Regions from separate parts of the Candidatus Manganitrophus noduliformans genome, predicted to be linked through region 1. Evidence: riboswitches for the same ligand, from Rfam matches in the RefSeq annotation. Region 1 holds a riboswitch; the other holds the start of a gene.
What was found. A riboswitch is a leader RNA that binds a small molecule or an ion and turns the genes downstream of it on or off. The one in region 1 is predicted to bind cyclic di-GMP.
Positions count from the first base shown of each region.

Region 2: another riboswitch for cyclic di-GMP. It lies ahead of MNODULE_RS07145 (fibronectin type III domain-containing protein); the one in region 1 lies ahead of MNODULE_RS02760 (hypothetical protein).

Region 1 is NZ_VTOW01000001.1:573,532-578,843, reverse strand. Features, by position in the region: gene MNODULE_RS02780 (branched-chain amino acid ABC transporter permease) at 1-553, shown strand, start outside; gene MNODULE_RS02775 (TlpA family protein disulfide reductase) at 630-1,136, shown strand; gene MNODULE_RS02770 (ribonuclease D) at 1,160-2,311, shown strand; gene MNODULE_RS02765 (LEA/WHy family protein) at 2,323-2,778, opposite strand; cyclic di-GMP riboswitch class I at 2,889-2,984, shown strand; gene MNODULE_RS02760 (hypothetical protein) at 3,138-5,312, shown strand, end outside.
Region 2 is NZ_VTOW01000001.1:1,435,358-1,440,669, forward strand. Features, by position in the region: gene MNODULE_RS07125 (DNA polymerase domain-containing protein) at 1-1,054, opposite strand, end outside; gene MNODULE_RS07130 (DUF8156 family protein) at 1,051-1,380, opposite strand; gene MNODULE_RS07135 (hypothetical protein) at 1,380-2,024, opposite strand; gene lexA (transcriptional repressor LexA) at 2,046-2,678, opposite strand; cyclic di-GMP riboswitch class I at 3,017-3,101, shown strand; gene MNODULE_RS07145 (fibronectin type III domain-containing protein) at 3,149-3,997, shown strand; gene rsmI (16S rRNA (cytidine(1402)-2'-O)-methyltransferase) at 4,062-4,745, opposite strand; gene MNODULE_RS07155 (D-sedoheptulose-7-phosphate isomerase) at 4,760-5,312, opposite strand, start outside.

The DNA.
Region 1 (5,312 bases):
CATCTATCTGGTCTTCAATAACTGGGACTCGGTCACGAACGGCCCAAATGGAATCTTGAGCATCGGGCGGCCGGAGCTGCCCGGATTCGTCCTCCGTCAGCCGATCCATTTTTATTACCTCGTTCTCGCGCTCCTCCTCGTCACGGTCCTGGCCATCTACCGATTGACCCATTCTCAAATCGGCCGGGCCTGGATCGCGATCCGTGAAGATGAGCTCGCCGCGGCAGCGATGGGAATCAACACCACCCAGATGAAAATCCTCGCCTTCGCATTGGGGGCCGGGATCGCCGGGGTGGCGGGGGTCTTCTTTGCGGCCAAGTATACGTTTGTCTCGCCGGAGAGCTTTACCTTTCTCGAATCGGTCCGGGTCCTCTCGATGGTCGTATTGGGGGGGATGGGGAGTCTTCCCGGCGCGATCCTCGGCGCTTTCCTCCTGACCGTCTTGCCGGAGCTTCTCCGGGGCCTGACGAGTTATCGGATGCTGATTTTCGGCGCGGCGCTGGTGGTCATGATGATCTTCCGTCCTCAGGGTCTCCTCGGAAAGCGTCATTAGATCTACGTAAGGCAGCTTGCGAAAGGGCGGGGGCTGTGATAAAAACGAGTAAGACCGAAATAAAGGAGGAAATCAGATGAGAAAGAGCCTTTCCTTCGTGATGGTGCTTCTCTTCTCCCTTTTCTTGTTGGGAGGGGTCCACGCGGATGCCGGCGGCCCCAAAGTCCCGCCGTTCGAGCTTCTTTCCCTCGACGGGGAAAAATACACCGACAAAGACCTGCTCGATAAGCCGACCCTGCTCATCTTCTGGGCCTCCTGGTGCGGTACGTGCAAACACGAACTACCGAAGGTTCGCGACCTCAAAGAAAAGATGAAGGGGAAACCGTTTCAGGTGATCGCCATCGGGTTTAAAGATTCGGAGGCGAACATCCGGGGCTATGTAAAATCACACCCCGATGTTTTCAATTTTCCCGTCCTCTACGATTCGAACGATCGGGTCTCCACCCGATTCGGAGCGCAGTTCACCCCCACCCTCTTTCTATTGAATAAAAAGGGGGAGCTGGTCCTGCATCATTTTAGCGGCGGCTTCTTCGAGCGCCGCGAATTCCAAGAAGCGTTGCAACAACTCTTAAAAGAGGCATAACCAGACTGGACTGTCAGACTGAAATGGATTTTCATTACGACTACATCACGACACCGGACGCCTTCAGCGAGGCGGTCGATGCCTTGCGCGGCGCCCCTATCATCGGCGTCGACACGGAAGGGGACTCCCTCTACAGCTATCAGGAGAGGGTCAGTCTGATTCAGATCTCCGGAGCGGAGCGGCACTTCATCTTCGATCCGCTCCTTCTTGAAACAGTGGAACCGCTCGGCGCGCTTCTCGAAGAGCGATCGATCTTAAAAATTTTTCACGGCGCCGATTATGATCTGGTGTCGTTGAAGCGCGACTTCGGGTTCAACATCGGCCCGATCTTCGACACCGCCTTGGCGGCGCGCGCGTTGGGGGTTCGAGAATTCTCCCTTCAGAATCTGATTGCGCGTTATTTCCAATTAAACCTTTCGAAGACCCATCAAAAATCGAACTGGTCGATCCGTCCCCTTCCGAAGGATCAATTGGATTACGCCGCCCAAGACACCGCCTACTTGGTTCCGCTCTACGAGCTTCTGAAAAAGGAAATCGCGGAAAAAGGAAGGATGGACCAAATCGAAGAGGAATGCCGGCTGCTGGAAGCGATCACCTGGAGCGGGAAAACCTTCGAGCCGGATGATTACCTGCGCATCAAAGGGGCGCGCGTCCTCCCCGCCGCTTCTCAAAAAGTTTTACGGGAGCTCGCCGTAGTGCGCAACCATCTGGCGAAAAAGAGAAACCGCCCGCCGTTTAAAATCATCTCTAATGATGATCTCATTAAGATGGCCAAAGAATCGCCCCGATCAGAGGAGGATTTGAAGCGGCTTTTCCCCAGGGAAACGGCGCCGGTCTTTCGAAATCCGGCCCTCTGGCTGAATGCCGTGGCAAAGGGACTGACAACGACCGATCCGCTCCCGAAAGTCGAGCGAAACGGCAGCGCCCCGCTTACTCCTGAACAAGAACGATTGTTGACCCGCTTGAAAGAGTGGCGAAACAAACAGGCGGAGCAAGAAGGGGTGGAGCCGGCGATGGTGGTCACCAGCGGCGTGCTGCGCGATATCGCCAAGCGGACGCCGAAATCGATCGAGGCGCTCCGGGAAGTCGCATCCCTTCGGGAGTGGCAGATCCACCGCTACGGAGAACTCCTCCTCAAGGAAATCTCCACCCCGCCCAAGGCCCGTAAAGAGTGACCCCCTCCAGATTACCTCTTTCCAGCATGATGAAGCTGAAAACGCTTCTCCGTCCCCATTGCCTGCAAGGTGATCTCCCCCTCTAATCGATAGTCGATCTCCTCCGTTTTTTGTCTCAATAGCGGCGCCAGCTCGCGCGCCTCTTTGAAGCTCATCTGCACCGGCAGGACAACATCGATCGATTCGTGCCTCGGCAGCTCGAAGGGGGCTGTCATCTCTCCCTCCGCAATTTTCACTTCATGTAAATAAAATTGATACGTCAGATGCCGGACGGTCACGCCGACGGGGTTCGGATTGGTAATGCGTAGAGCCAGACCCACCGAGGCCCCCGAAAGATCGATCCGGTCGATCCGAATTCCTTGCAGGCGCCATTCCGGTTTGGAAAGAAACCGGGCCGGCGAGCAGCCGAAGAACGCCTGGAGGAGAAAAATAACAAAAAGGGAGAAGGATACAAACCGTTTCTGCATCCGTTGAGACTACGGCATTGAACAATCTTTGTCAAAGGTCTCTTTTTTCCTCTTCCGCCCTTGACAAAATATTACTTTTTGGTATCTTTTACCACGAACAAAGTCTGAATCCAAGATAAAGGCAAACCAACCGAAAGGTTGGGGCGCAAAGCTTCAAGGCTTCGCCGGGCGAAAGGAGTCGCCGGCATGCTAGTTGGGCTGCCCTGGATAAATAAGAATCGCTCTATCCTTATTTATATGCGCAGCCCATTTCTAGAGTTTGGAAATGGGCTTTTTTATTTTGCAAGGATGCAAACGAGAGGCTGCCCATTTCTAGGTCGTCCGAGAGAACACATCGAAACACAAACAGGAGGCAACAAATGAATAGGTTACTTGCAGTGGCTTCGGCTTCGTTGATCTTAAGCCTCAGTCTGGCTGCCTGCGGAGGCGGAGGAGGAAGCAGTTCATCGGGTGGTGGTGGCTCTCAGTCGGCCGGCTTCGAGGTGCCGACCGAAATCTCGGCGGTGCCGACCAATCTTTCCGGAAGCGTCGGAGGGGTCACCAAGCCGGGGTTGAAATCAAAGCTCTCCGCGTTGAAGCAGGCGGCGACCGACCCGAACACAGATTACAGCAAGGCCGTCACCCGCAAATATGTGAACGAGCACACGCTGGAGCAGTTCGATATCATCGAAGAGGTCCTCGCAGCGCTGGCTCAGACGAACTACGCCGACGAGGCCAACGTCAATCAGGGACCGTACAAAGCGATGGTCTCCTTCCAGGACGAGCAGAACGGCGTCCAGACCAAGAGTCTGGAGCCGTGGGTCGTCGATTCGGCGATGATTGAGGAGGACGGCCAGGACGTCAATCGCGTCCGGGTTTGGATCGACGAGGCCGACATCAACCGTCTCATTAAAGCCGAGTTTAAAATATACCAATCGGCGACACGCAAGGAAGATGGCTCCTATAGCGACTACGGCGTTTGGAAGCTCAATGTCAAATTTGGCGATTCACCCGACTCCTTCTTTGCGGCGGATGCCGGTGTCGATGCAAACGGCCGCTCCGTCATTCGCATCAACGAGCGCCAGACCGAATCGACCGATGCGCCTCCCCATGAAATGAAGGCGATTATGAATCGGTCTGAGACGGATGGTTATGGCAAGGTGATGTTCCCCGATTGGGAGAGCTGCCATCAGCCCGACTGCAACCCGGCCCCGGTGGTCGCAAAATATGCCTACAACGCGAACCACTTGGCCCTTCAAAAAGCAGAGGGCGCCGTTCAATATAAAGACCGGACTTCCGTCAACGACATGACCCATCGTTACGGTCTGTTCGACAGCACAACCGGCCAGGATATTATGAAGACCAAGTCATTCGGCTTCCCCGTGGACTACACCGACGGCGAGGGCCGCCACCGGTTCGCCTACTATGGCGCCTGGCAGGGTCGTCATTCGCTCTGGTCCGACGGTGGAACGATCCCTCAGGGGACGACGGTCACCCGTCAAGACAGAGGACCGCAGCAGAATGCGGAGACCTACACCGTCTCGGCCCCATTCGTTGGAACCCTAACGAAGCGGACGGCGGTCGCGGCCAATGTCAATGACGTCAAGGGAATCCCGGTCGAAACCTGGGTCAATTCGAATTTCGAGCTCCGATATCTCGCATCGGGGCCGGACGGGGCGGGTTGGTATGAATGCACCCATACCTTCGACCCAGATACCGGGTTTTTCCAGCAGAATTGCGCCAGCAAATTCACGGCGTTCGATTCACTGATTGTCGGCGAGAACGACAATAGAAAGTTCGTGAATATCAATCAATGCAACGGTTGTGATCAAAATAACCCACCGACCAACTACGTCTATCTGGCGGACGGGCCGAGCGGCGCCGGTTTCTACGTCGGCACGTTCGATTCTTCCACTGGAAGGACCACCGCGACCTCGACTCTTTATACGCCGAGCGACAATGAATTTCTCTGGGTCAACATCGGCGGGTCGATCTACATCATGTACAACGGAACCGGCTGGGTTGAGAAAACGTTAACCGGTTTCGATACCGAGACCTGGACACCCGAGTTCGCCCCTAGCGAGACGGGCGACAAGCCTTACACCATGCCGCTCGACCGGGAGTTCTACATCAACAGCCGGGGGGCCAATTATATCGTCAAGCGGACCAGCACCGGTTACGAGGTGAAGATCGAGATTCAGAGCACGGCAAATCCGGTAAACGCTTCGACCTTTGTCCCAACCGGCACCGTCTTCAAGTCGTCTTGGTCGCCGGACACCGAATCGACGTTTGAATTCGTTACCGATCCGAACAGCGCCAATTTCATGAAGCTGGTCTACAAAACGATCGGCCAGACGGATCAATCCTCGAACCCCGCTCCTCAGGTGGGGCAAGTGGTCACGAATGGGCAGTGGGGACTGGTCGCTTATGTCAACGGCAACCAGACAACCAACCAGTTTAACTGGGACTACCCAAGAGAGGGAGACATGTGGGGAAGTCAGCAATACCTCAAAGATGCCAGCAACAACTACGTCCTGCTGAGCGACCCGGTTCGC
Region 2 (5,312 bases), 860 kb from region 1:
CGGCGCTCTTGAACGCCTCGCTCTCCTGCTTTCGCCAGGGGATCAGAATCCCGTCCTCAAATGCCAGCGCCATCTGCATCGAGGTGATTCCGGTGCCGGTGGTGGTCCGCGCCATCTGCTGGACCGGGATCCGCGAGAGGCGGGCGAACTCAAAGAGCCCTTCGAGCTCGGTCTGATCGACCAAGAAAGAGTTATGCAGATCGATGTGCCAGCGGCCGAGGAGCAGGTGCGCTTGCGCCTGGTGGACGACTTGGCCGTAGGTGAAGTAGGAGCGCTCGCGCCGGGTGACCACCCCCGTATCGGGCTCTCGGTTGAGCAGAAGGGGGAAGCGCTTCTTTTTGGCCATCGCCATTAGCTGGGGGAGGAGATACGGATCGCCCCATTCGGAGAGAATCAGGTCGGGATCGTGCCGCAGCAGCAGCCGGTCGAACCGGTCGATCAGCCCCGCTTCGTCGTCCGCTTCCAAGCAGGAGGTCCGCCCGTCGATCGTGACCTCCAGCCGCCGGGGACCGGTGTGATCGGGGCGGAGGCTTCCCCCTTCCATCCGAAGGATCAGGGTCGTCAAGGGGGGGGTGGTGTAATCGGTCCGCCAGATCGAATCGAGTAAGCCGACCGTTTGAATGGTCCCGGAGGGATCGACCTCCACCTCGCAAAAGGCGAGCGGGAAGCGCTTGCGCTCGAAGAAATAGAGCTGCGGGAGGGAGAGATCGCAGTTGTAGAGCGAGATTCCGCTCCCTTCCGGTTTGACGGCGGCGGAGGCGCACCAGCGGACCACCTTCGTAAAGTGGATTGGATTGAAAAGTTTTACCCGTGTGACCGGGATCGTCTTCCCCGAGTAGAACTCAATCCCCACGGCGCGGGTGACCTCCATCGGCAGGTTCAAGCGCGAGAGAAAGGTCAGAAGCGGGCGGACAGAGGCGGGAGGGCCGCCGATGTAGAAAGCGGGGGAGAAGGGATCGAGCAGCCGGTGCTTTCTCCCTTGCGCGTCGATGATCCAGACCCGCATCCCGCCGTCGACCGCGTAGACATCAAAGATCCAGCCGGTGATCTTCATCGACCCTCCTTTGTCTTCGACGAAGGGAGAGGAGGCCTCTGGCTTTCGTCGAATGTGCCCTTTCTATTCAGAAATACTTCCAGGTGGGAGACCCGCGCTTCGAGCAGCGCATTTTTTTTGTACGACTCGATCAACATCGCCACGATCATCGCTTCAAACGGCGAGCTCTTCGAAGCGTAGCTGCCGGAAGCGACATGGTATTTCGCCGCGCGAAAAAGCGCGTCGAAATATTGCTGGTCCTCCTTGCGCAACGCCCGGTGAAACGACTGCCAAGCGCTCCGTTCCTGCTCGATCAACTGCGTGAAGGTGGAGAGGGTGCGGCCCATCAACACCCCCCGGTTCGTTGCGGCGGACGTTTTCCAATAGCGAGCGTTTCTTCGCGGATGAGGATCGATTGCGCATCGGTGCGGACGGAGAAGAGCCGGTCCGACGCGTTGCGCACCATTGAAAGGAGCGACGCCGACTTGTGCGAAGGCGGGGGAGGGGAGGTCAGCACCACGATCCAGGTTCCTTCCCGGGCCTGTCGCGCCAGGGTTGATACGGCGTGTGAGAGGAGCGTTTTTCTCTCGGTGAAAGAGACCGCTTCATCATAAAAGGTGGCGAGCGGCTCCGCCAGCAGCACCAGGCGGGGACGGTGCCGCGCGATTCCAATGCCGAGCTGCCGGGTGATGAGGGAGGTCATCTGATGGCAGGTGGCGGCGCGGGAGATAAAAATCGACGAGAGAAAAAGGCGCGGATCGTGTCCGATCCGCTTCGCCAGATGTGTGATCGGATAAGGGTTAAAGCAGTTGTCCCCATCGAGAAAGAGGACCCGCTCCGACTGGGCCAACCGCCAGCCGATCATTTCCGAAGCGAGCGGCCGGAGCGCGGCATCGCCGCAAAAAAAGATCACCCCGCCCGGCATGCCGGAGATCAGGGAGACCGGCGGTCCGGAGAAGAGGGGGGCGTCGATTTTGTAGGTCGTGTCCACAAGCGTGCTCCTCTTCTACGGTCAAACGACCGGCCGAATGAGACTGACGACCTTCCCGAGAATTTGAAAGGAGGCGTCTTTCTCGGTAATGACGATCGGATCAAAGTCAGTGTTCTCGGGCTGGAGGATCAGGTTTTTCTTTTTCTTGATCAGCCGCTTCACCGTCGCTTCCCCTTCGACCATCGCGACGACGATCTCGCCGGAATCGGCATCGGCCTGCCGCTTGACCAGGACCAGATCCCCATCCAAGATTCCCGCGTCGCGCATGCTCTCCCCTTTGACCTTCAGAAGAAACGCTTCCCTTCCTCGAACGAGCGAAGGATCGACCGTCAGATGTCCGAGTAAATTCTCCTCGGCCAGAATCGGCTGCCCGGCGGCGACCCGTCCCAAGATTGGGATCGCCCGGCCGGCGCTCTTTGATTGGACGGCCCTCGCTGTCTGCGATTGCGAGATCACTTCCAGCGCCCGGGCTCCTTGGCCTTTTCGCAGGTGTCCTTTGCGAATCAGCGCGGCGACATGCTTGAAAGCGCCCCGCGTCCCCACCATCCCGAAGTGGCCTGCGATTTCACGCAAGGAAGGGGGGTAGCCTTTCTGCTCCACCGTTTGCTGGATGAAGGTGAGGATTTCTTGTTGCCGTGCCGTGATGGTATCCATATGAATACCATTCTAGCCGAAGGGATTGGAAAGTGTCAAGCGGAAATTCCGGGGGGGGGTATTGAAACGCGTCTGGACGATATTGCAGCCGCGGCAAGAAACGTAAGGAGTGCAGGGCTGGGAAAGGAACGCAGCACCTTCTATGGGCAGATTGAGGCGGTGATGGGTCGTACGAGGAAATTGAGTCTCTCTGGAAACGGCGCGACCACGACCCTAAAAAGAATTAAATCTTATTGACAACATGATTGGAGTCGTGATAATCCTAAAAATGTTTTTTAGATCGCTCAAGCGCCGTCGAGCGGTTTAAGCCGCGTTGATCATGAAGGATTTGTGATTCCCTTTGTTCAGAGCAAACCTGTCGAAAGACGGGGACGCAGAGCAACGGGGCTAAAGCTGTAAAGCCATGCCCGCCGAGCCGCCAAAGGATTTCGTTTTGGCGGCTTTTTTTTGCGCATGGGAGATTTGCAGCGATGCGAAATCTGTCAAAAAGACAAAACATTCCCCGGGCGCTTTGTCTGGTTCTCTTATTCTTTTTTTGTAAGACCTCTCCCGCTTTTGCAGGCGATGCAATCTTATCCTGGACTCCCAACACAGATTCGGATCTGGCCGGATACAAGGTCTATTACGGAACCGTCTCCGGGCGTTACGGAACACCGATCACGGTCGGCAATCAGACCGCGTACACGGTCACCGGCCTTGGGCTGGGAACCTACTACTTCGTCCTCACCGCCTATGACGTTGCAGGAAACGAGAGTGCTTTTTCGAACGAGATCAGTAAAACGTTTTTTGATACGTCTGCTCCCGTCTCCGGTAACACCCCACCGGAGGATGCTCAACCCTCGGATACGACGCCTCCGGCGGATGTTCAACATTTCTCTGCGGTTCCCGGAGACCGGGAGATCACGCTGCAATGGATCAACCCGCCGGACGTTGATTTCGCGGGGGTTCTCATCCGCTATCGGACCGATCGCTATCCGAGCGACCTGAACGACGGCGAACTTCTCGGAGATTTCACGGGAGAACCCAATCAGAGCATGAGCGTAACTCACTCAAGCCTGGAGAACGGCGTCACCTACTACTATGCCGCCGCTTCCTACGATCTCCATGAGAATCGTCAATCTACCGCCCACGCTTCCGCTTCTCCCTTTTCTTTAATCAGTCAAATCGACGACGGACAAAATCAGGCGGCCGCCGGCGGGGGAGGTTGTGTAATGCGCTTTCCGCAGGAGGAAAATCTTCCCGGCCCCGCGCAAGCGGCCGAAATACCGCTCTTGCTGGGTATTTTCCTCTTCATGTTTCTGAAAAGGAGATTCAGATGATCGTCAACCGGATGTGTATCCGGGTTTTGCTAGATGGTAGAGATGACATAGCCCCTCATGTTGTTTAATTTTCCTCCCGATTCCCCCCTACCACCAGCGTAATCTCCCCCTTCACCGTTTTCTTCCCGATCTTCTCCAATACCTCCGTCACCGTCCCCCGAATGAACTCCTCGAACATCTTGGTGATTTCCCGTGCAACGACAACGGGCCGGTCGCCAAGGATCGTCTTGATTTCTTCGAGCAGCCCGACGATCCGAAACGGCGATTCGTAGAAGATCAACGTCCGCGGATCGGGCTTGAGTTGCTCCAGGCGCCGGGCGCGAGCCCCTTTCTTTTTCGGTAAGAAACCTTCGAAGACGAATCGGTCCGGGGGAAGGCCGGAGACGGCCAGCGCCGCAAGCGCGGCGGCGGGGCCCGGGATGGGGCTGACGGGGAGGCCGGCGCGGATCGCTTCGCGAATCAAATAAAAACCGGGATCGGAGAGGGTGGGGGTGCCGGCGTCGGAGACGATGGCGATCGAAGCCCCCTCCGCCATTTTGGAGAGGAGGACCGGCGTCTTCTCTTCCTTGTTGAAGTCGTGATAGCTGGTGAGCGTCGTATGAATGTCGAAATGGGAGAGGAGCTTTTGGGTGTGGCGGGTATCTTCCGCGGCGATGATCGCGACCTCTTTCAGGATGCGGAGCGCCCGGAGGGTGATGTCTTCGAGATTGCCGATCGGGGTGCTGACGACGTAGAGCGTTCCCGACATGGAGGGTCCGAGGGTTAGGAGATCTGCTGTTCCAGCAGCAAGCAGAGGAGGTGGCCGATCATGATGTGCGATTCTTGAATCCGGGCGGTGTTCGATGAGGAAACTTTAAGACAAAGATCGGTTTGGGAGGCGAGCTTCCCCCCCTTCTCGCCGGTCAACCCGATCGTCTTCGCCCCCTTTAATTTGGCGGCGGCGATCCCTTCCAGGACGTTGGGAGAATTCCCACTGGTGCTGATGCCGATGACGACATCGGCCGGCTGGACCCACGCCTCGACCTGCCGGGAGAAAATCTTGTCGTAGCCGTAATCGTTGCCGATGGCGGTGAGGGTCGAGCTGTTCGTCGTCAAAGCGATGGCGGGGAGGGCGCGCCGTTCCCGTTCAAATCGTCCGACCAACTCCGCGGCGATGTGCTGGGCATCCCCGGCGCTTCCGCCGTTTCCGAAAAGGACAAGTTTTCCGCCGTTTCCATAAGAGGCAACGATCCAGGCCGCCGCTTGAGCGATCTCCGGGATCATGTTCCGGACGATGGCCTCTTTGACCTGGATGCTCTCCTGGATCGTCCGCCGG